DNA from 4 places in the Mesorhizobium sp. B1-1-7 genome. Region 3 is predicted to be linked to each of the others. Evidence: riboswitches for the same ligand, from Rfam matches in the RefSeq annotation. Region 3 holds a riboswitch; each other region holds the start of a gene.
The links. Region 3 has a riboswitch for cobalamin ahead of FJ978_RS29010 (CbtB domain-containing protein). Riboswitches for the same ligand answer to the same signal wherever they lie in the genome.

Region 1 (5,768 bases), on a different contig from region 3:
AAGCTGCCGATCCGGTCGATAAGCCTCCTGCTGAATGTTCCTGCCGCCAAGGAAAGCCCTCGGGCGATCTTGCGGCGGCTGCCAGGGGTCGGCTCCAGCATCTCGTCGTCGAGATCTTCGACCATCATCATCAGGGAATAGGTCAGGTCCAGGCTCGGATCGGCTTTGAAATGGACGAGGTCGGCCTTGAAGCGTCCGGCTGGCGAGATGTCATCGGAGTCCAGGAACGATACGAATTGCGTCTGCGGCTGCAATTGGCCAAGGCCGGTGTTGCGCGCACTTGCCACACCCTGGTGGGCCTGGTGGAAAAGCCGGATGCACGATGCTTCCCGCATGACGGCGCGGACGGTGTCCGCGGTGCCATCCGTCGACCCGTCATCGACGACGATGACATCGAGCTCGGCATCGTCCCGCTGCCTGAGCAGCGATCGCAAGGCCGCAACAACATAGTGCTCGCGGTTGTAGACGGGCATGATGACGCTCAATCTCACGCGTTGCTCCGCATGATGAAATCCGAAATCGTGCCGGCGATCTCCTGTGGGCGCGTCCCCAGCGAGAGCTGGTAGCATGGCAGCTGCCGGGTGAGGTCGCTGAAAAAGCGAAAGCCGCTCTCGCGCTCGCCAGGCATTTGCGAGATGCCGGACGGCGCCAGTGCAATCATTGCCGCCTTGCGCGACACGGGCATGATCGAACTTGCCTCGCCCCCGCTGATATGAGGCACCATCAACGCGACGATGTCCAGCCGCGCGGGTATTGGCCGTGCCGCGATATCATCGATGCGGAACTGGTGCTTGCCTTGCCAGTTGAGCAGACCGTAGGACTTCAGCCGGTGTTTCAAGCCCAGCCGCCCGAAACCTTCGGGATCCTGTTTGAGCGTGGCAAACAACGGATGCGCGGTCGGCCCGTTGGCAAGGTCGATCAGCACATAGTCGTCGCCGACACTGTCGAGCCCGTTGAGCAGGCCGGCGACAACCGTTCCCGATTTGCCGGCGCCGCCCGATCCGGCGAGCAGAATTCCCTTGCCGCCGACACCCAGCGTGCCCGCATGGGCCAGCCGCATGCCGCGCGCCGCATATTCCCAATGCAGGAAGGGGCGGAGCGGCGCCCCCGGCTCCCAAGGCGGGAACCTGTCATCGGCCGTCATCAGTTGCACGCCCAGACGGCGATCGGGGTCGTAGAACTGCCAGAAATCCAGGTCGTGGAAATGGTTGCCGCGCAGTCCGGCTTCCGCCAGCCGGCTGGCGAAGGCATGCTGCGTGAAGGGTCCTTGGCCCCAACTGGCCGGCGCCGCGATGCCATCCACGCCGGGATGCGCGACGAAGATGCGGCAGGTATCGGCAGCTGCTCGGTTGCCCGGGGCTGCGACAAAGCCATGAACGACGGCATCCGCCAACGCGCCGGCACTCAGATGCGCGGTCAGCTCGAGATGCGGCAGGCCCACCTTGCGCGTCAGCGGATAATGCGTGGCGCTGCTTTCGGCCTGCACCAGTACATGACGTGCGTAGTCCGCCAGGTTCTCGAGAGTGACTTTCGGCATGGTTTGCCTGTTCCGACGCCGTCCAGCGACGAGACTGCCTGATGCGCGTGCTCAGGGGGCCTGCTTCACCGCGGGCCAACCGAGGGGTTCCTCGACCTCGTGGATGGGGTCAACGACGATGAGATCGGCGAGGTCGTCATGGATATCGACCTTGAGGGGCTCGCTGGCACCCGCAAGCTGAGCCAGCAATTCGCTGGGAACCGGTCTTGCCGCGGCATCGGTCACGGCCGCCAGCAAGCCGAATTCGAGCAATTGTGAAACAAAGCCGTCAATCTCGGCGGCACCCAGCGCACCGGCTGCCGTTGCGGCGCCGACCAGTTCGGAGGCAGGCACGCCGGACGACAGCGCATCCCAAAGCCTGCTGCCTGAATCCGAGAAGCCGAAATATTTGCCCGTCGTCAGGTCGAGAACGACGGCTTCGCCGTCGAAGGATTCAAAGACGATGTCCTTGCTCGCTATGGCATAGATGCCGGATTGTCTCATGTTTGCTCCCCGCCGAAGCAGGCCGCGCAGATGATCGTCGGCCCTCACGGTCAACCCTACCGTTGTAGAGGCGTCTAACCATTTGCAGGGTTTTTGGCAAGATGCCCGCAGGCCCGGCGAGCGCGACCGCAGGCCCTGCCTGCCGACTACGCCTCGATTTCCAGTGCCGACAGCGGCTTGGAGCAACAGGCCAGGATGAAGCCGTCGTCGATCTCATGATCGAGGATGCCGCCATTGTGGCTCATCTCGACATGGCCGGAGACCTTCTTCACCTTGCAGGTTCCGCACAGGCCGAATTCGCAGGCGGCGGGAATCCGCACGCCCGAAGCGCGCGCCGTCTGCAGCACCGTCTGGCCGGCGACGCATTCGGCGTCGACCTCCGAAAGCGAGAAGCGGATTGGCGTTGCCGCTTCGAACGGAACAACCGTGCCGCCTTCCGCGGGCGCCGCGAACGGCGCCGGGACCTCCTCCACGGCAGGGACCGCAAAGCTCTCCTGATGGTATTGCGTCATGTCGAAGCCGGCGGCTTCAAGCATGCCGCGCACGGCGCGCATGAAGGGATCGGGGCCGCAGCAGAAGATTTCGCGCTCGCGGAAATCCGGCGCCAGCAATGGCAGCCGGATCGCGTCGATGCGGCCCATATGGCCGTACCAGCCCTCGCGGCTCGACCGCTCCTCGATCATGAAGCCGAGCGACAGGCCGGGCATATGGCCGCCGAGCAGTTCGAGCTCCTTTCGGAAGATGATCTCTTCCGGGCGCCGCGCGCAGTTGACGAAGCCGACATCGGTCCAGGGCGCGCAATCGTTCAGCCAGCGCAGCATCGACATCATCGGTGTCACGCCCGAACCGGCCGAGATGAACAGATATTTGGCCGCCGGATGGCTGTGCAGCGAGAAGTCGCCTGCCGGCCCATAGGCCTTGACGTGCGAGCCGGGCACCAGATGGTCGAACATCCAGCGCGTCCCGATGCTGCCGGCCTGCGCCTTTACCGTCACCGCGATCGAGAATGGCCGCGACGGTGACGATGACAGCGTGTAGGTGCGCATCAGCGGCCCATCCGATGTCGGCAGCTCCAGCGTCACGAACTGGCCCGGCTTGTAGCGGAACCAGGTCTGGTTGTCGGACCGGAAGGTGAAGGTCTTCACGTCGGGCGCCTCATCGCTGACGCCGATCACTTCCAGCACCTGGAGCCGGTCGTTCCACGGCGCCATCTGGTCGAGATGGCGATAGAGGCCAAGATCCGTCATCGCATTCATCCTCTGGTCCTTCTTGCCCTGCTCATGTCGTGTTTGGGCAACATGAGCTCACGCGACGCTGCGCAGCGCCGGCTTTTCGTCTTCGGCAAGGCGCGGACCGATGAAGCGGGCGTACCAGTCGACGAACTGGATGACGCCTCCCTCGTGCAACTCCGAATAGGGGCCGGGCTCATAGGCCGGCGACAGGATGCCGAAGGCGTTCTCCTCGACGATGCGGCGGTCCTGGTCGTTGGTCTCGGTCCACACATGGGTGAGTTCGGCGAGATCGTAGTCGACGCCCTCGACCGCATCCTTGTGGACCAGCCATTTGGTCGTCACGGCGGTTTCCGTGGCGCTGATCGGCAGCACGCGGAAGGTCACGGCATGGTCGATGAGGATATGGTTCCATGTCGTCGGGTAGTGATAGTGCATCAAGGTGCCGATGCGGTCGGCCGAGACGCTGTCGGAGAGGTTCTTCCTCACCGCCCGCTTGCCGTTCATCGTGTAGCTGACGGCATCGCGCAGCAGCGGCGCACGGGTGGCGCGATACTGTCCGGCCGGATCGATGCGGAACTTGCTCGGCAGGCCGGCCGCCTCGCATTTCGCCCAGTGCGCCAGCATCTCCGGATCGCTGTCGGCGCCCTGCACGCCGGTCACGGTCGGTGCTTCCGGGAATGTCTTGCACAATTCCGGGTGATTGCCCGCGCAATGATAGCACTCGCGGTTGTTTTCCCAGACGAGCTTCCAGTTGCCCTTCTCGATGATCGTGCTCTCGAAGGCGATCTTCGCCTCGCCGAGCCGGTGCGGCTTGAGGTAGGGTTCGATCATCGCCCGCATCGGCGCGAAGTCGGCCGGCTCCTTCGCCAGGCAGATGAAGATATAGCCGGCGACGCTTTCGCAGGCGACCGGCTTCAGCCCGAACTGGCTCTTGTCGAAACCCTCGGCCATCTGGCGGGCGAACAGCAGGCGGCCATCCAGCTCATAGGTCCACTGGTGGTAGGGGCAGACTAGTTTGGCGGCCATGCCCTTGTCGGTATTGCAGACGCGGCTGCCGCGATGGCGGCAGGAATTGTGGAAGGCGTTGATCTTGCCCTGCTGATCGCGCACCAGCACGACCGGATAGTCGCCGATCTGCACGGTGATGAAGCTGCCTGGCCTGGGCAACTCGCAATCATGGCCGATGAACAGCCAGTCGCGATACCAGATCAGCTCCATGTCGAGCTTGAAGTAGTCCGGATCGGTGTAAAAGGGCTGTTCCAGCGAAAAGCCCTGTCTGCGGCTGTTCAAGAGCCTCAGCATGTCGTTGCGAGCATCCATGTCCTGTCCTCATATCCAAGGACTGAACTGGTGGTGATGGAGGAAGGATCGGACGCAGGCCGGCGCCAGCCGGGCATGCATCATCCGCCCCTTGACCGCCCACCGCGATCAGTCGAGTTCTAGCAATCTCGGGCTGGTTTCCGGGCTCTGGAGTCGTCCTTGCGGACCATCGCGACACCTTCCCAGGCTTTCGCCCAGTGGTCTCCCGTTGCGACTTGAACTCCACCACCGTTGCGGGGGCAGCGCCGGATTCTGACCGGCTTCCCAATTCTCCACTCCGTCGTCACGAAGCGGCACCTGAGATGGCGTGATCTAATCACGGCACGCATCGCGGCGTCGGCATGAAAACGACATCGCATCCATGCGGCGCGACACGCATGCAAGTCGTCTGGACAAGGATCGCGACCTTTGAAACCGGCTCGTCGCCAGCACGCCAAACGTTGTTTTTTGATCCTTGGCCGGAGCCAAAAAAGGTTAACAGTTTCGAAAAGTGACTATTAGCGGAGTCTAAAATCGAACCGAACGGTTCGTTTCTGTTGACGGTGCGTGCAGGACGTTGTGAACGCTGGGCCTCCGACACAGTTGGTGATGGCTCCCTTGGTCTTATCTAATCGATTGATATCAAAAAGAAAAAAATTGATGTGGAAGCCGGTGGTACAATTTCAAGTGGTGGATTCATGGTCCACGCGGAACAACTTCGTGATTGGAAACGACCATCTGGCTTTCCCACATCGGGGCTGTCCGAACGACGCGATTTCATCCCAAGACACGCCGCTAGACGGACGGAAAAATACTGGAGTACCCAAAATGAAAAAGATCATTCTCACTGCCGCCGCCCTTCTGGCCATTTCCGGCAGCGCCTTCGCTGGTAGCGACCATTATAGTTCGGACCATTACGGTTCGAATGCGACCCCTGCAGCCACTGCCGTCGACAGCTCGTACACCGCTTCGGTCAAGAAGTCGGAACCGGCTGCTCAGACGCCTGTCCAGGGTGCCGACCACAACCTCTTCGGTAACCACTAACGGCTGATCGCCAGTTGACGGCGGCTTGCCCGCCGTCCTGGCGAACTCAAAAATTCATCAAAATTCAGGAGACTTGAAATGAAGAAGATCATCCTTGCTGCCGCCGCCGTCCTGGCCGTTTCCGGCGGCGCTTTCGCCGGCAGCGACAACTATGGCTCCAATGGCGCCAACCA
Region 2 (5,768 bases), on a different contig from region 3:
GACGAAGCCCCACAGCGGCGGCGTCAGCGCGCCGACGTCCATCGCCTGCGTCGTCACATTGAGGATATGCGACATGATGCGGCCGATTTCGCAGTAGAGCACGCGGATCAACTGGCCGCGCCTCGGCACCTCGATGCCAAGCAGACGCTCGGCAGCCAGCGCAAAGGCATGCTCCTGGTTCATCGGCGCGCAATAATCGAGCCGGTCGAGATAAGGAACCGCCTGCAGATAGGTCTTGGCCTCGATCAGCTTTTCCGTGCCGCGATGCAGGAGCCCGATATGCGGATCGACGCGATCGACGACTTCGCCGTCGAGTTCGAGAACAAGGCGCAAAACGCCGTGCGCCGCAGGGTGTTGCGGTCCAAAGTTGATGTTGAAATTGCGGACGGAGGTTTCAGCCATTTACTGCTTTGCCTTCTCGTCACCCGGCAGCACGTAGTCCGTACCTTCCCACGGGGACAAAAAATCGAAATTGCGGAATTCTTGCTTGAGCTCGACCGGCTCGTAGATGACGCGCTTGGCTTCGTCGTCGTAACGCACTTCGACAAAACCGGTCAGCGGGAAATCCTTGCGCAGCGGATGGCCTTCGAAGCCGTAGTCGGTCAACAGGCGGCGCAGATCGGGATGGCCCGAGAACAGCACGCCATAGAGATCGTAGGTCTCGCGCTCGAACCAGTCGGCACCAGGAAAGACGCCGGTGATCGACGGCACCATCGTCTCCTCGTCGGCCTGCACCTTGACGCGGATGCGCACATTCTGCCTCGGCGACAATAGATGATAGACGACGTCGAAGCGCTTGGCCCGCGACGGATAATCGGCACCGCAGACATCGATGATAGAAATGAACTGGCAGCGTGCGTCGTCGCGAAGGAAGGTTACCACCTCGACCAGGTTTTGCGGCTCGACGTGAACGGTAAGCTCGCCATAGGCAAGCACCGCGTCACTGAAGCGGCCAGGCAGCTTCTCGCCGAGATAGGTCGACAGTTCGCTAAGGGATGCGGCCATGGATTTACCGTTCGATAGTGCCGGTGCGGCGGATCTTCTTCTGCAGCAGAAGAATGCCGTAGAGCAGGGCTTCGGCGCTCGGCGGGCAGCCGGGCACATAGATGTCCACCGGCACGACGCGGTCGCAGCCGCGCACCACCGAATAGGAATAGTGATAGTAGCCGCCGCCATTGGCGCAGGAGCCCATCGATATGACGTAGCGTGGCTCCGGCATCTGGTCGTAGACCTTGCGCAGCGCCGGCGCCATCTTGTTGGTCAGCGTGCCGGCGACGATCATGATGTCGGACTGGCGCGGCGACGCGCGCGGCGCGACGCCGAACCGCTCCGAGTCATAACGCGGCATCGAGGTATGGATCATCTCGACCGCGCAGCACGCCAGACCGAAGGTCATGAACATCAGCGAGCCGCTGCGCGCCCAGGTGATCAGCGCCTCGGTCGAGGTGACCAGGAAACCCTTGTCGGCAAGCTCGTTGTTGATTTCGAGGAAGAAGGGATCGTCCTGTCCCACCGGCTTGCCGGTGTTGGGATCGATGATACCCTTGGGCTTCGGCGCGACGAGGGTGCCTGAACTGTCGTTCAATCCCATTCCAGCGCTCCTTTTTTCCATTCATAGGCAAAGCCGATGGTCAGCACTGCCAAAAACACCATCATCGACCAGAAACCGAGCATGCCGATCTTCGAGAAGGACACCGCCCAGGGAAACAGGAAGGCCACTTCCAGGTCGAAGATGATGAACAGGATCGACACCAGGTAGAAGCGGATGTCGAATTTCATGCGGGCGTCGTCGAACGAGTTGAAACCGCACTCGTAGGCGGAAAGCTTTTCGGGATCGGGGTTGCGGTACGCCACCAGGAACGGTGCGGCCAGCAGCGCCAGGCCGACGACCAGCGCCACGCCGATGAACAGGACGATGGGCAGGTACGAACTGAGAAGTGCGTTCATGCAGCGGCTTTCCGTTGGCGCCAATCCATTTTGATTACAGCACCGGACCTTAATGCGGAAGCGTGACAGTTTAACCGCTGAACCGTTTTAAGGGGCCTATGCTGCAACGCGGCGAGGGTTAGCGCAGCACTTCCAGCGAAGCAAGTCAAACCTTGTTCAAAAGGCGGTGCTGGACGGCATATACGGAGAAACTGGTCCGATACGCTCCTGTTCGATTTCCTTCGCTTTCTACTCCACTTATCTCTCCTGACATGGATGCCGCCAAAACCCTGCTAGCATGGGCAGGAATCACCCATCAAACGACGGTCATCGAGTTACAAGAGTCGCATCCGAATGAAGGAAAAGATCTCGCTTGCCACCGCCCGGCGCATCGCGCTCGCCGCTCAAGGCTTTCTCGACCCCCGCCCCAATGGCACGCCCGACCGCCGTCATTTCGCCCGCGTTCTGTCCCGCACCGGCCTGCTGCAGATCGATTCCGTCAGCGCGGTGGTGCGCGCGCATTATATGCCGCTCTATTCGCGCCTTGGCCCCTACCCGCTCGCTCTGCTCGACAACGCCGCCGTCACCCGCAAGCGCACGGTGTTCGAATACTGGGCGCACGAGGCCTCCTTCCTGCCGGTGGAGACCTGGCCGCTGATGCGCTGGCGCATGCAGCGCGCCGAGCAAGGCAAAGAGATGTATTTGGGGCTGGCCAAATGGGGCCGTGAGCACGCCGCCTATATAGAAGAGATCTACCGCGAGGTCGTCGCGCGCGGCCCGATCGCCGCTTCGGCGTTGGAAGGCCAGAAAGGCTCGGGCGGCTGGTGGGGCTGGAGCCATGCCAAGCATGCCTTCGAATGGCTGTTCTGGGCCGGGCGCATCACCACGGCGCACCGCCGCGGATTCGAGCGCTTCTATGACCTGCCCGAGCGCGTGCTGCCGCAGGCGATCCTCGATCTGCCCGTACCGGCCGCCGAGGACGCGCACCGCGAATTGCTGCGCATCTCCGCCCGCGCCCATGGCGTGGCGACATCAGGCGATTTGCGAGATTATTTCCGCCTGTCCCCCGCCGACATGAAGGGCCGCCTGGAGGAATTGGTCGAACTCGGTGAGCTGCTGCCTGTGCGCGTCGAAGGCTGGGATAAGCCCGCTTACCTGCACAAGGATGCACGTCTGCCCAGGAAAATCGACGCCCGTGCCTTGCTGGCCCCGTTCGATCCTGTGGTCTTCGAACGCTCGCGCTCGGAACGGCTGTTCGATTTTCACTACCGCATCGAGATCTACACGCCGGCCGAAAAGCGCCAATATGGCTACTACGTCCTGCCCTTCCTGCTCGGCGACAGGATCGTGGCGCGCGTCGACCTCAAGGCCGATCGGCCGGCGAGTGTGCTACGCGTCCACGCGGCCTATGCCGAGCCCAAGGCGCCAGCGGAAACCGCCGCCCAGCTTTTCGAGGAATTGAAGCAAATGCAGGGCTGGCTCGGGCTTGAGCGCATGGAAGTGACGCCCGCTGGCGACCTCGGACAGTCACTTGCCGACATCGCCATGTCGTAGGCCCGCGTTGACAGTCCTGCCCGCAACAGCCTAAATCCGCTCCAGACGGTCTCTTCTCTTCAATGAGAGGGGCTAAGAGGGAATGCGGTGCGGGATGAAAATCTCAAATCCGCGGCTGTCCCCGCAACTGTAAGCGACGAGCCAAGGCCGAAAGCCACTGGGAATTCCCGGGAAGGCGGCTAACCAAGGCGATGACCCGCGAGCCAGGAGACCTGCCGTCTGCGACAACATAATCCGATCGCCCGGCGGGTTTCCGGGCAAGGAGCCCGGTTTTTGGACCAGAACAGCAGTTTTTCGGCTGGCACAGCGGACAATTCGTCCGCCGACAGCGATGCCTTGGCCGGCGTCACCGTGATCGTCTGCGCCTCGTGCCGTGACGAAACCGGTTCCGACGCCCACCCCCGCGCCGGCGAACTGCTGGCTGAGGATACGCGCAACGCCGCCTCGGGCGAAGATATCCGCGTCCGCACCGTCGAATGCCTCGGCAATTGCAAGCGCCGGCTGAGCGCCGCGATCCTGCGCGATGGCTGTTGGAGCTATGTCTTCGGCGATCTGACCACGACCAGCGGCGCCGACCTTGTCGCCGGCGCAAAGCTCTTCGCCACTTCCACCGACGGCCTCATCCCATGGCGTGGCCGGCCCGATAGCCTCAAGCGCGGCCTCGTTGCTCGCATCCCTCCTCTCGACATGCTGAAGGACTGACCATGACCGCTCCAGATTCGTCCGCCAACCTTTCCCGCGTTCCCTGCACCGTCGTCACCGGCTTTCTCGGCGCCGGCAAGACGACGCTCGTCCGCCATCTCCTGGAAAACGCCGGCGGCAAACGCATTGCCATCATCGTCAATGAGTTCGGCGACATCGGCATCGACGGCGAGATTTTGAAGGGCTGCGGCATCGACACCTGCCCGGAGGAAAACATCGTCGAACTGGCCAATGGCTGCATCTGCTGCACCGTGGCCGACGATTTCGTGCCGGCGCTCGACCAGATCCTGGCGCTGTCGCCGAAGGTCGACCACATCCTGATCGAGACCTCGGGCCTCGCTCTGCCCAAGCCGCTGGTCCAGGCGTTTCAGTGGCCGACGGTGAAAAGCCGCGTCACGGTCGACGGCGTGATCGCCGTGGTCGATGGCCCGGCGCTGGCCGAAGGCCGCGTCGCCAACGACATGGACGCGCTGCAGGCGCAGCGCGCTCAGGATGAGAGCCTCGACCATGACGACCCGGTTGAGGAAGTGTTCGAGGACCAGATCGCCTGCGCCGACCTGATCATCCTGTCGAAGAGCGACCTGATGGACGCCGCAGGCTCAGCCCGCGCCAATGCCATCATCAACGAACACTCCGCCCGCGCCGTGAAGATCGTGCCGACCTCGCATGGCAAGGTCGATCCCTCCGTGCTGCTCGGTCTCGGCCTCGCCGTCGAGGACGACATCGAGAACCGCAAATCCCATCATGACGGTGCGTTCGACCACGAGCATGACGACTTCGACACCTTCATCGTCGACATTCCGTCGATCGCCAATCCCGACGAGCTGGCAAAGCGCGTCGCCAACGCCGCCGAGCAGGAAAACGTGCTGCGCGTCAAAGGTTTCGTCGAGGTCGGCGGCAAGCCGATGCGGCTCTTGCTGCAGGCCGTCGGCCCGCGCGTCAATCATTACTATGACCGCGCCTGGACGGCCGAGGACGATCGTCGTTCGCGCCTTGTGGTCATCGGTCTCAAGGGGCTGAATCGCCCGGCGATCGAACGCATACTCGCCGGCTGATCTCGGACACGGGCCGCGATGCATATCCTCACCACGACCTCCGCCTCGCTCGACGACCTCGCCGAGCCGGTCGATCTGCGGCAGACGCCGGCGGATATCGTGGCGCTTTCCTTCACCGACAGCGACCTCGCCGGACTGGCGGCGGCATGGAAGGCCGATGCCGGCCGCCTGCCTTCGATGCGGCTCGCCGCACTGCGCGACCTGCGCCATCCCATGTCTGTCGACCTCTGGATCGACAGTGTCGCCCGCCACGCCAAGATCATCCTGGTGCGCATACTCGGCGGGTACGACTGGTGGCGCTACGGCTGCGACCAGCTTGCCGCGACCGCCCGCGCGCACGGCATAAAACTGGCGCTGCTGCCGGGTGAGAGCCACGACGAGGATCTCAGGCTGATCGAAGCCTCGACGCTGCCGCGCGAGGAGTTGGATAGCCTGCTCGGCTATTTCCGCGAGGGCGGCCCGGCCAACATGAGCGCACTGGTGCAGAGGCTGGCACGGCTGACTGGGCAGGATGCGGAAATTGTCGAGCCG
Region 3 (5,768 bases):
GGGGATGCTGTGCCGGGTGATGGGCGCCAGCGCGCTGTCGATCACGCTCAACCTCTACATCATGGACCACATCCGCAAGACCGACTTCATGCAGGCCGAATCGCTTCGCATGGCGTGGTCGATGTTTGCCTGGACCGGCGGGCCGACGCTCGGCATCTTCCTCTACGCGCATTTCGGCATCTGGGCCGCGCATGGTGCGGTGGCGGTGTTCGCAGTGGCCTTGCTGGCGCTGTTCTGGTTCTATCGGCTTGGTGACAACCAGTCGATCCAGCCGGGCAAGACACGACCGGTCAACCCACTCGCCAATATCGGCCGCTTCGTCGCGCAGCCGAGGCTGAGGCTGGCCTGGCTGATCGCTTTCGGACGCTCCTGCTTCTGGACGACCTTCTTCGTGTACGGCCCACTGTTCATGGTCATCACCGGGCAGGGCGATATCGCCGGCGGCCTGCTCGTCTCGGCCGGCAACGCGCTGTTGTTCATGGCCATCTTCTGGGGCAAGGCTGGAAAACGCTTTGGCGGCCGGCGCACCATGACGTTTGCCTATTTCGCCATGTCGGTGATGCTGCTGGCCGCGGGCACGGTGGGAGCGACCGCTCCGCTGGTGACCGGCGCTTTCCTGCTTGGCGGCGCGTTCTTCACCATCGCGCTCGATGCGCTGGGCTCGACCGCCTTCATGCGCTCGGTACGCTCCTACGAGCGCGCGCAGATGGCAGCCGTCTACCGCACCTATCTCGATTTTTCCGAGCTGACGCCGCCGCTGGTCTATTCCGTGGTGCTGATCTTCTTCGGGCTCGGCTCGGTGTTCGTCACGCTGAGCCTGCTGGCCGCGGTTTGCGGCTTCGTGACCTGGCGGTATCTGCCGAAGTCACTGTGACGGTCACGGCGAAAGCGCCGAGTGGCGCTCGCGCACCCAGTTGTGGAAGCGGTGCAGATCATATTCCTCGGGCATCAGCACGCCGGCTTTGTGGCGCATGGAGCGCAGGCCCTTCTGGTTGACCTCGCAGATCGCCGCATCCTCCTCCAGCACCTGCGTGCCGAAGGCGACGATGTTGTCGATGTCGGCCGACGGGGCATCGAGCGCTTCGGGCGCGAACAGCCATTCCGCGACCAGCCCGGTCTGTTCGGGGCCGAGCGGCACCAGCCGCACGGTCCTGACATAGTCGACATGACCGACGATGAACATCGAGGGCATGCTGGTGGCGTAGGTCTGGCCGGCGGCACGCTCGGCTGGCGTCAAATCCGCGAAGACCGGTGCATGGGTCTTGCCGTCGCGCGACCAGGTTTCGGCGCCGGCGCGCAAACCACCCGAAAATTCCGGCGCGTCATTGTCGGCGTGGCGCACCCATTCGGGGTCGTCATGCCGGCTCATCAGACCGCGGCCATAGATCGGCACCAGCCGCGACAGGTCCTTGTGAACGCCGGGGCAGTGTAGGCATTCGTTGAAGTTTTCCCAAAAAATCTTCCAGTTGCAGTTCATCACCTTGCGCAGCACATGGCCTGATACCAGCGTTTCCAGCGGCCAATTGCCGAGATCGCCGGAGGCGGGATCGAAGGAGGCCTGCGCCGAGCCGGCCGCGTCCTCCTGCAAATTCGCGTCCTCCTGCAAATTGACGAACACGAAGCCGCGCCACACCGACAGTGCGACGCGATAGAGCGGATGGTCGGCCTTGTCGAAGCCTTCGGGCAGTGATTTCGACGGCACGCGCACGAGGTCGCCGCGCAGCGAATACGACCAGGCATGATAGGGGCAGGTGATGAGCCGCGCCTTCAGCCGGCCTTCGCTTTCCTGGCAAAGCTGCGAGCCGCGATGCCGGCAGGTGTTGTGGAAGGCGCGCAGTTCGCCGGTCTCGTCGCGCAGCACGACGATTTCCTGCGTGCCGACGCGGAAAGTGCGGAACGCCAGCGGTTGGGCAAGATCGGCCTCGCGGCAGACGAGCAGCCAGCTTCGATACCAGATCGCATCGAGGTCGCGCCGATAGCTCTCGCCGTCCCAATAGGCCGATGACGGCAACGTCGCTTCGGCCCGGGTCAGGCCGTTGTAGCAATCGCGCTCGCTGGCATTGGGCTGCAGAACTGGTGGCTGCAGGGCTGGAGGCTGCATGGCTGGCTTCCTGTAAAGTGGCCAGCCGACACCCGGCCGGGATAATTGTCAATTGTGGTGCCGAGAACGGCCGATGTCGCCGGCATGGCGCAATCGCGCTGGTTGCCGGCGGAATTTGGTTTGCCGCGTGTCGTGATTTTCCGTATAGTCACGCTGTCGTCGGTTCCGTTTTGGAGCCAAGAGGGAATGCGGTGCGGGCTCAATCGTTGCCCAATGCCGTGGCTGCCCCCGCAACTGTGTGCGGTAGTCCTCTCCATATGCCACTGAAGATTTTTCTTCGGGAAGGTGGAGAAGGGCGCTTATCCGCGAGCCAGGAGACCTGCCGGCGACAGGAAACTGACTTCGATGCCCTCGGGTGGAGGGTGAAAGGACAAGACATGAATACCGCTTCCGTCTCCCTCGGCACCTCGGTCTCCTCGCAGTCGCGCTTCATGCAGCTCGCGCTCGCCGCGCTGCTCGGCATCTTCGTTGTCGGCTTTGTCGGCTTCTCGCATATCGATGCGGTCCACAATGCCGCCCACGACTATCGTCATTCGATGGCGTTTCCCTGCCACTGACGAGGATTTGACATCATGAACCTGTTTCGCAACGTCGTGTTCATCGCGGCGATCGCAGGGCTCGTGGCCGGCGTCGTTCTCGCCTGCATGCAGGCCTATGCCACCGTGCCGCTTATCCTCAAGGCCGAAGTCTACGAGCAGGCCGGTGGCGGCCATCATCATGACCATGCCGCGCCCACTGCCGCGGATACCAATGCCATGAGCACCGCCGCACCGGCGGGGAATGCCATGAGTTCCGCCGCGCCTGCACCGGCCGAAGCCGCCGCTCCGGCGGAAGACGAAGGCTGGGCCCCGGCCGATGGTTTCGAGCGTTTCGGCTTCAGCGTGCTTGCCAACATCGTCACCGGCATCGGCTTCGCGCTGGTCCTGGTCGCGGTCTCGGAATTCGCCGGCGGCATCGGCAATTGGCGCCAGGGCGTGTTCTGGGGCCTGGCAGGTTTTGCCGTGTTCACGCTGGCGCCTGGCCTCGGCCTGCCGCCGGAACTGCCGGCGATGCCGGCGGCCGAGTTGCTGCCGCGCCAGATTTGGTGGGTCTCGACGGTGGCGGCCACGGCGATCGGTCTTGGGCTGATCGCCTTCCGCAAATCGCTGCCGCTCGCGATCCTCGGCGTGGCTTTGATCGTCGCCCCGCATATTGTCGGCGCGCCGCAGCCCGACAGTTTCGAGACGCCGATCCCGGAAGGCCTGCATCATCAGTTCGTGGTGGCGGTGACCGTAACCAATCTGGTGTTCTGGCTGGTGCTCGGCGCGGTCGTCGGCGTGGTGCGCGGCCGCTTCACCGGCACCGCGACCAGCCTGCGCGACAGCTTTGCCTGATCGAGGCAAGCTGACTTTCATCATTGGCGGCGCGCGCTCCGGCAAGAGCGCGCACGCCGAGACCCTGGCGACGGCCTTGCCCTCGCCATGGACCTATATCGCCACCGCTGAAGCCTATGACGACGAGATGCGTGAGCGCATCGCGCTGCACCGGACGCGGCGCAGCGAGGGGTGGTCGACCATCGATGCGCCGCTGGACCTCGCCGGCGCGCTCGAGGCCCTGCCGGACAATCAGCCGGTGCTTGTCGACTGCCTCACTCTGTGGCTGACCAATCACATGCTGGCCGAACACGATATCGAGCAGGAATGCCGACGGCTGACTGACGTGCTGTTGCGACCGCGCGGGTCCTGGTTCGTGGTGTCCAACGAAGTCGGGCAAGGCATCGTGCCGGACAATGCCCTGGCACGTCGGTTCCGCGATGCCGCCGGCCGGCTCAACCAGCAGGTCGCGGCGATTTCCGATACGGTGCTTTTGATGGTGGCCGGGCTGCCGCTCAAGGTGAAGTGAGATGACCCACATCGACGACAAGAATGAAGAGCGCCACCGCGCCAAGATGGCCAAGCGCAAGGCGGTGCAGGACGCCGAGGTGGCAAGCAAGACGGTCGAGAAGGGCCTGCTGATCGTCAACACCGGACCTGGCAAGGGCAAGACCACGGCCGCTTTCGGCCTGGCGCTTAGAATGCTCGGCTATGGCAAACGCGTCGGTGTCGTCCAGTTCATCAAGGGCAAATGGCACACCGGCGAGAAAGACGCTTTCGCCGCTTTCGGCGACCGCGTCGTCTGGCACGCGATGGGCGAGGGTTTCACCTGGGAGACGCAGGATTTGAAGCGCGATATCGCGGCCGCCGAGGCCGCCTGGGCCAAGGCGCTTGAATTGCTCGCCGATCCGTCGATCAGCCTCGTCGTGCTCGACGAGCTCAACATCGCGCTGCGCTACGACTATCTCGATCTCGACAAGGTGGTTGCGGCGCTGAAGGCTCGTCGCGAGGGTCTGCATGTCGTCGTCACCGGCCGCAATGCCAAGCCGGCGCTGGTCGAGGCGGCCGATCTGGTCACCGAGATGGGCGTGACCAAGCACCATTTTTCGGCAGGTGTGAAGGCGCAGCAGGGGATAGAGTTCTGATGTTCCTTACCCTCCCCCTTGTGGGGAGGTCGATCCGCGGAGCGGAGCGGGGAGGGGCCTGGGCGCCGCCCCCCACCCCGGCGCTGTGCGCCGACCCTCTCTACAAGGAGGATGGTGAGATCACGCCACAATTGCGATCGCCGCGACCAACCCAAACAGCCCGATCAGCAGATAATCGGCGACGCGGTAAAGTTTCAGCGCCCGCCTGATGTCGAGGCTGTCGGCTTCGCGGCGGCCGCCTTCGCCCATGAAGACGTCGTCTACCAGCACGCCGCCATAGCTGCGCGGTCCCGCGAGTGCCAGGCCAAGTGCGCCGGCCATAGCCGCTTCCGGCCAGCCGGCATTGGGCGAGCGGTGCTTTTTCGCATCGCGCCGCACAGCGCGCCAGGCATTGCGGTGGTCGGCTCCCTTGACCAGGAAAGCCGCCAGCACGATCAGCAGAGCGGTCAGCCGCGACGCCGGCAGGTTGATCCAGTCGTCGAAGCGCGCCGCCGCCCAGCCGAAAGCTTCGTGGCGCGGGGTGCGGTGGCCAATCATCGAATCGGCGGTGTTGGCGGCCTTGTAGGCGGCGCCGCCGGCGAGTCCGCCGACACCGGTCCAGAAGGCGGGGGCGACGATGCCATCGGAAAAATTCTCGGCCAGGCTCTCGATCGCCGCGCGGCAGACACCGGCCCTGTCCAGCGTTTCCGGATCGCGGCCGACGATGCGCGAGACGGCGACGCGGCCCATGGCGAGACCGCCCGAGTCCAGCGCATCGGCCACGGCCTCGACATGGTCGTAGAGGCTCTTCTGCGACAGGAGCGATGTCGCCAGGAGGGCGGTGACGAATAGCCCCAGGGGAACGAACCAGAGCAGGATCTGTACGCAGAGACCGATCACCGCCGGCACCAGCACGATGACCAGCAGCGCCTGGACGCCACGTTGGCGACGCAGCGCGTCGGGATCAGTAGCGCGGTTGAGCCTTAGGTCGAGAAAGGATATCAGCCTGCCGAACCACGTCACCGGATGACCGATGGCGCGAAACAGCCAGTCTGGATAACCCAGAAAAAATTCGATGGCCAATGACAGGAAAGCGATCAGGACTGACATGAAGCTTCTTGATGGAGCGGTGGACCATGGTGGAAGTCTTGGCCGGGCGAGGGTGCTTTTCCCCAACGCCGTACTGCCTTT
Region 4 (5,768 bases), on a different contig from region 3:
GATATCGCCGGCAAAGCTGGCGTCCATCGACTGGTCGAAGACGACCGTGCCGGCATTGCCGATGTCGCCCCGGATCGAGGCTGCATTGCCGACAAGCGTGCCGGCATTGACGATGTTGCCGCCCGTGTAGCTGTTGGACAAGTTGGTGACGTTGAGGGTACCCAAGCCGTCCTTGACCAGCGTGCCGGCGCCGGTCACCTGCCCGGTAAGGTCCAGTTGCGTGCCTCCGGGCCGTTTCAAAGCCGCCATTGCCATTGAGCTGGACATTGCGGGCAGTGGAAAAGCTGGCGGTCGTGCGCAACGTGCCGCCGCCGAAACTGAGATTGCCCGAAGTCGCGCCGAGATTGCCGTCGGCGGCCACTTGAAGTGTCCCGGCGTTGATCACCGTGCCGCCGCTATAGGTGTTGGCGCCGGTCAGGATCGTCGTTCCGCTGCCGATCTGGCTGACCGAGCCAGTGCCGCTGATAACGCCGCCATAGGTCAGCGCGTCGCTGCGGTTGAAGGCGAGCATGCCGGCGTTGGTGACGTCGCCGATGATCGAGCCGCTGGTGCCACCATTTCCCAGTTGCAGCGTGCCTTGCTGGATATCCCAGTTGGTGGTCGCCGTGCCATTGCCTGTCAGCATCCAGGTGCTGGCGCCCGTCTTCTGGAAGGTGTCGAAATTCCGGTATTGGGCCGCCGCGCCGATGGCCGAGACATCGAAACTGCCGTCAGCCGTGCCGCCCAGGCGCAGGATGTCGTTGGTACCGAGCGCGCTGCCGACGATATTCCCCTGAATGACCGACGTGGCCCATAGCTCCAGCGTGGCCTTGCTTGTCGCCGTCGCGCCGAACTGAATTGCATTGGTCTGGCCAATGCCGGCCTGGATGAGGCCGCTGTTGACGACGGCCAGGTTTGTTGTGCCGTTGCTGTCGATCGCCGCCGCGCCGTTTCCACCTTCCAACGTTCCGGCATTGGTAATCGATTGCAACTGGCTTCCACGGCCCCGGATGGCAACGTTGCCCACATTGACGCCAGTCAAGTCCGAACCGCCGGTAATCGTACCGTTGTTGACCACCGTGGCAGCACCAGCAAGGCCGTTCAGATAGAGCCCCATGCCGGCGCCCGTGCCCTGGCTGTTACCACCTTGCACCGTGCTGTTGTTGATGAACGACCCACCATTGTTGAGCGATACGCCAGCCGCTGAGTTGTTCGCGCTGCCTGTATATGCCAGGCTCGCACCACCACTGATCGTACCGTTGTTGATCAGGTCCGCACCATTGCCCACAACGACGCCTATGCCGCCTGCTTGTCCACTGACACTTGCGGTTCCGCCCGTGACCGAACCGTTGTTCACGACCTGGCCGCTGCTTCCGGCCAGGCTGTTCACGTAAAGCCCAGTTCCAGGAAAAATTGAGCCCGACGAACCGCCGCCAACAAGGGTGCCGTTGATGGTCAGCGAGCCGGCGCCGGGGAAACTGCCGGAAAAAGTAATGCTGCCCGCGGTGGGAGGCGAGGCGACCCCGGACAGAACGAAACCCTGAGTGTCGATGATCAGCGGTTTGGTGGGCATGGGCATGCCCGTGGGCGAAACCGCGAAGTTGCCTGTCAGCGTGATCGTGGCGTTGGGATCGGCGTCGGCGTTAGCCGCTGCGATCGCGGCGCGAAGCGAGCCATCGCTGTTGGCGACGTAGTTGCCCGCGATCGCCTGGCGCGGCGCCACCCCGGCAACGACCAGCACTGCCAGGGAAGCCCCCGCCAAAAACCGCCCGCGCGCCGCAGTCAAAACCCCGCCGCGCGCGTGAACCCGTCCCACCATGCCTTCGCCCCTAATTCCAGATGCCCGAACGCAGCATGAATGCTACCGCCCGGCAATCCGTCTATAGTCCAGAGGACTACCAAAACGCTAAGAATGTTGTGCAACTGCAACTATATAGCGGTGAGGATAAAATTTATATTTGTAGTATCTAAATTAGCCCATAAAACTATACAGGGGAGGCGGGCCTGCGGTGGCATTGATCGAGGGATCGCTTGGCCGGCCCTCTCTGCCGGCAGACGTCTCGGCTTTCCAGACAATAGGGGTTGACATTATCCGCAAATATCGCTTCTAACGTAATGTTATTACATTAATAAACAGCATCGCAAAAACCCGTTGCGGTGCGATCGATGGAAATCTACGGTGGGTGCGTGATGGTCCCCGCGCCGAAAGGCAAGGGGTGAAAAGGGAACACGGTGAGATCCCCGGAAAGGGGTCGAGACCGTGGCTGCCCCCGCAACTGTAAGCGGTGAGCACGATCCGAAATGCCACTGGCCGGCAAGGCTGGGAAGGCAGGATCGAGCCGAGACCCGCGAGCCAGGAGACCTGCCATCACGGAGTTGACCGGACGGGGTGTGCCGGGAGGAGACGTGGACGTCGGTCTTGTCGGCCGGCTCGCCAGCATCCTTCCGTCGCCTATCGAGAAAGACGGAAAGTTGGACGGCGCCATCGATCCCATTCATCCCCCGCATCGCATCATCGTGTGCACGCTTTGCCGCGGCGCCCCGAGTGGGATCAGGTCGGGCGAAAGCCTGTACATCCTGCGCTCCCGGCTCTCGGCCCCTGCGGTGGCGCGTGGTTTCACGGTCGAGGGCGTCGAGTGCATGGCGGGCTGCGCGCGGCCGCTGACGGTGGCCTTCCAGGCGCCGGGCAAGGCCGCCTATCTCTTCGGCTCCATCGACGCCCAGGCCGACGCCGGCGATCTCGTGCGGTTCGCCAGCCTCTATGCCTCGCTCGCCGACGGCTGGTGCAACTCCGGGCAACGTCCGCCGCGACTGGCTGGCAAGACCGTGGCCCGCATCCCGGGCACGCCTGCGGAGGGAAACCGATGACACCGCTCCTCGAAGCGCGCGATCTGGGCGCGACGGCGAACGGCCGGGACCTGGTCCAGTCGGCCAGCCTGTCGGTGGCATCGGGCGATCGCCTCGCCATCATCGGCCCCAACGGTGCCGGCAAGACCACGCTGCTGCGCATGCTGTCGGGCATGCTCAGGCCCAGTTCCGGGGAGGTGAAGCTTGGCGGCCGGCGCCTGGACAGGATTTCGGCCGCCGAGCGCGCGCTGCACATCGCCGTCGTCGGCCAGACCGACCAGCCGGATCCGCGGCTCGCGGTAATCGACTATGTCGAACTTGGCCGCGTCCCGCATGCCGGCTTGAGGCGCAGGAGCGAGGAACGCGACATCGTCGTTGACGCGCTGCGCCGGACCGGCCTGTTGCCGCTGCTTGGCCGCACCATCGGCTCGCTGTCGGGCGGCGAGCGCCAACGCTCTCAGCTTGCCCGCGCCATCGCCCAGCAACCGAAGGTCTTGTTCCTCGACGAGCCGACCAACCATCTCGACCCGCGCGCCCGTGGCGAATTGCTCGAACTCGTCGCCGGCTTCGGCATGACGGTGATCGCGGTGCTGCACGATCTGGCGTTGGTGGCGCCCTTCGCCACCAGGGTCGCGGTGATGAACGAAGCCCGGCTGCATGCGCTGGCGGCACCGCGCGAAGCGCTGACCCAGCAGCTGATCCGCGAGATCTTCGGCGTCGACGTGTTTCGCCTGCGCCACCCCACCGAGGACCGCGAACTGACGGTGTTCGACGTTCCGAACCGCGCCGCGCCGCCGTCCTGATCGAAGCCCATCCCTCATCCAAACCTGTTCAACCAAGGAGCAAAATCCGTGAAACGTCTCGCTATGTCGCTCTTCTTCTCGCTGCTGGCCTCGACGGCCTTGGCCTTTCCCGTCACGGTCGACAGCTGTGGCAAGCCGCTGACCTTCGACGCGCCGCCCAAGCGCGCCGTCATCCAGGATCTCAACATGGCCGAGATGGCCTTCGCGCTGAAGCTGCAGCCGTCGATCGTCGGCCTGACCGGCATCACCGGATGGTACAAGGTCGGTCCCGAATTCAAGGCCGAGCAGGGCTCCATCCCGGAACTGGCGCCAAAATACCCGACGCTCGAAAACCTGGTCGCCGCCGAGCCCGATTTCTTTTTTGCCGGCTGGTACTACGGCATGAAGCCGGGTGGCGAGGTGACGCCCGACACGCTGGCTCCGCGCGGCATCAAGACGCTTGTGCTGACCGAAAGCTGCGTCCATCTCGACAAGAGCAGGCCCGCCGCCTCGATGGACCTGCTCTATGGCGACGTCGAAAAGCTGGGCAAGATCTTCGGCAAGGAAGCCGACGCGGAAAAGCTCGTCTCCGGCTGGAAGGCACAACTGGCCGATATCACCGCGAAAGTCGGCAGCGCCAAGGCAACGCGGGTGTTCCTCTACGATTCCGGTGAGGACAAGCCGTTCACCGCCGGGAAATTCGCCATCCCGAGCGCCATGATCACCGCGGCCGGCGGCGACAACATCATGGCCGACATGGACACCAGCTGGGGCAACACGGACTGGGAAACGGTGGCGTCGCGCAACCCGCAATTCCTCATCCTGCTCGACTACCAGGATGGCGGCGGCTACAGGAAGCTGCTCGATTTCCTTAAAGAACACCCGGCGATGAAGGAGACGGACGCGGTCAAAAACGAGCGCTTCGTGGCGCTGCGCTATGCCGAACTGACGCCCGGACCGGCAAACATCGAGGCGATCGGCAAGATCGCCAGGGCGATGCATCCGGAAGCGTTCTGATGCATCTTGCGCTTACGCATAAATCCGGCGCGCTTTCGGGGCACAAGGCATTCACGCTGGCCACGGCGGCGGGCGCGGTGGCGATGGCGGCCCTGGTGCTGCTGTCGATCGCCTATGGGTCGACGCTGATACCCATGAGGGATGTCATTGCCGCACTTGGCCATGCCATCGGGCTGGAGGAACATTCGGTATCGGGCCCGATCGGCAAGATCGTCGTCGATCTCAGGTTGCCGCGTACGATCCTGGCGATCTGTGTCGGCGGGGGCCTGGGCATCGTCGGTGCGCTTTTGCAGACGGTGACCCGCAACGATCTAGCCGATCCTTTCCTGTTCGGCCTGTCGTCGGGAGCCGCGGCAGGCGCGGTTTCCGTCATCACCGTCTTTGGCGACAGTTTCGGCATCTGGACCTTGCCGGTCGCGGCTTTCACCGGCGGCATACTGGCGGCCTGTATCGTCCTGCTGCTGGTCGCGCGGGTGCGGGGGCAGGGCCCGGAGCGGCTGATCCTCGCCGGCCTTGCCGTCTCCTTCATGTTCACCGCATTGACCAACTATTTGGTCTTTGCCGGAGACCAGCGCGCGGCCCATTCGGTGCTGTTCTGGACGATGGGCGGGCTTGGGCTGGCGCGCTGGGACAATGTCTGGCTGGCTGCGGTGGGCGCCGGCACGATTGCGGTTTACGGGCTCTGGAACCACCGCCGGCTGGACGCTTTCCTGGCCGGTGAAAGCGCCGCCGAGAGCCTTGGCGTGCCGGTGGCGCGGATGCGCAGGGCGACATTTCTCGTCGCCGCCTTCTCGACGGCAATCCTGGTCTCGGTCGCCGGCGTCGTCGGCTTTGTCGGGCTGATGATCCCGCATCTGTCGCGCCCGCTGGCCGGTCCCTTGCATCTGCGCCTGATCGCGAGCTGCGCGCTGTTCGGGGCGGTGCTCTTGCTGGCAAGCGATCTCCTGGCCCGGACCTTGCTGCCGCCGCAGGAACTGCCCATCGGCATCATCACCAGCTCGCTTGGCGCCTTCTTCGTCGTCACCATGGTCCTCCGGAACCGCGTGTGAAGGCAGCGTGTCCTGCTCAGTTCGGCTGTTTCCGGGGTCGCGTCGTTCACCTGGTGCTCGCGGCGCTGGTCCTGCCGCCCTAGGCGAAAGATAG

Region 1: another riboswitch for cobalamin. It lies ahead of FJ978_RS22080 (aromatic ring-hydroxylating dioxygenase subunit alpha); the one in region 3 lies ahead of FJ978_RS29010 (CbtB domain-containing protein).
Region 2: another riboswitch for cobalamin. It lies ahead of FJ978_RS28575 (DUF1636 family protein); the one in region 3 lies ahead of FJ978_RS29010 (CbtB domain-containing protein).
Region 4: another riboswitch for cobalamin. It lies ahead of FJ978_RS08325 (DUF1636 family protein); the one in region 3 lies ahead of FJ978_RS29010 (CbtB domain-containing protein).

What each region holds. Positions count from the first base shown of each region.
Region 1 is NZ_VFWQ01000013.1:120-5,887, reverse strand. It holds gene FJ978_RS22100 (glycosyltransferase) at 1-491, opposite strand, end outside; gene FJ978_RS22095 (serine kinase) at 488-1,537, opposite strand; gene FJ978_RS22090 (PqqD family peptide modification chaperone) at 1,589-2,020, opposite strand; gene FJ978_RS22085 (hybrid-cluster NAD(P)-dependent oxidoreductase) at 2,167-3,267, opposite strand; gene FJ978_RS22080 (aromatic ring-hydroxylating dioxygenase subunit alpha) at 3,325-4,572, opposite strand; cobalamin riboswitch at 4,686-4,888, opposite strand; gene FJ978_RS22075 (DUF680 domain-containing protein) at 5,380-5,595, shown strand; gene FJ978_RS22070 (DUF680 domain-containing protein) at 5,674-5,768, shown strand, end outside.
Region 2 is NZ_VFWQ01000021.1:95,703-101,470, forward strand. It holds gene FJ978_RS28550 (NADH-quinone oxidoreductase subunit D) at 1-402, opposite strand, end outside; gene FJ978_RS28555 (NADH-quinone oxidoreductase subunit C) at 403-1,005, opposite strand; gene FJ978_RS28560 (NADH-quinone oxidoreductase subunit B) at 1,010-1,591, opposite strand; gene FJ978_RS28565 (NADH-quinone oxidoreductase subunit A) at 1,582-1,947, opposite strand; gene FJ978_RS28570 (winged helix-turn-helix domain-containing protein) at 2,281-3,480, shown strand; cobalamin riboswitch at 3,510-3,715, shown strand; gene FJ978_RS28575 (DUF1636 family protein) at 3,754-4,182, shown strand; gene cobW (cobalamin biosynthesis protein CobW) at 4,185-5,237, shown strand; partial or broken gene FJ978_RS28585 (cobaltochelatase subunit CobN) at 5,256-5,768, shown strand, end outside.
Region 3 is NZ_VFWQ01000023.1:168-5,935, forward strand. It holds partial or broken gene FJ978_RS29000 (MFS transporter) at 1-874, shown strand, start outside; gene FJ978_RS29005 (aromatic ring-hydroxylating dioxygenase subunit alpha) at 878-2,071, opposite strand; cobalamin riboswitch at 2,245-2,443, shown strand; gene FJ978_RS29010 (CbtB domain-containing protein) at 2,479-2,658, shown strand; gene FJ978_RS29015 (CbtA family protein) at 2,674-3,474, shown strand; gene cobU (bifunctional adenosylcobinamide kinase/adenosylcobinamide-phosphate guanylyltransferase) at 3,467-3,982, shown strand; gene cobO (cob(I)yrinic acid a,c-diamide adenosyltransferase) at 3,984-4,598, shown strand; gene cbiB (adenosylcobinamide-phosphate synthase CbiB) at 4,719-5,687, opposite strand; gene cobD (threonine-phosphate decarboxylase CobD) at 5,686-5,768, shown strand, end outside.
Region 4 is NZ_VFWQ01000004.1:242,136-247,903, reverse strand. It holds gene FJ978_RS08340 (autotransporter outer membrane beta-barrel domain-containing protein) at 1-240, opposite strand, end outside; gene FJ978_RS33110 (hypothetical protein) at 221-796, shown strand; gene FJ978_RS32730 (hypothetical protein) at 1,524-1,673, shown strand; cobalamin riboswitch at 2,154-2,364, shown strand; gene FJ978_RS08325 (DUF1636 family protein) at 2,386-2,847, shown strand; gene FJ978_RS08320 (ABC transporter ATP-binding protein) at 2,844-3,629, shown strand; gene FJ978_RS08315 (ABC transporter substrate-binding protein) at 3,678-4,625, shown strand; gene FJ978_RS08310 (iron ABC transporter permease) at 4,625-5,674, shown strand.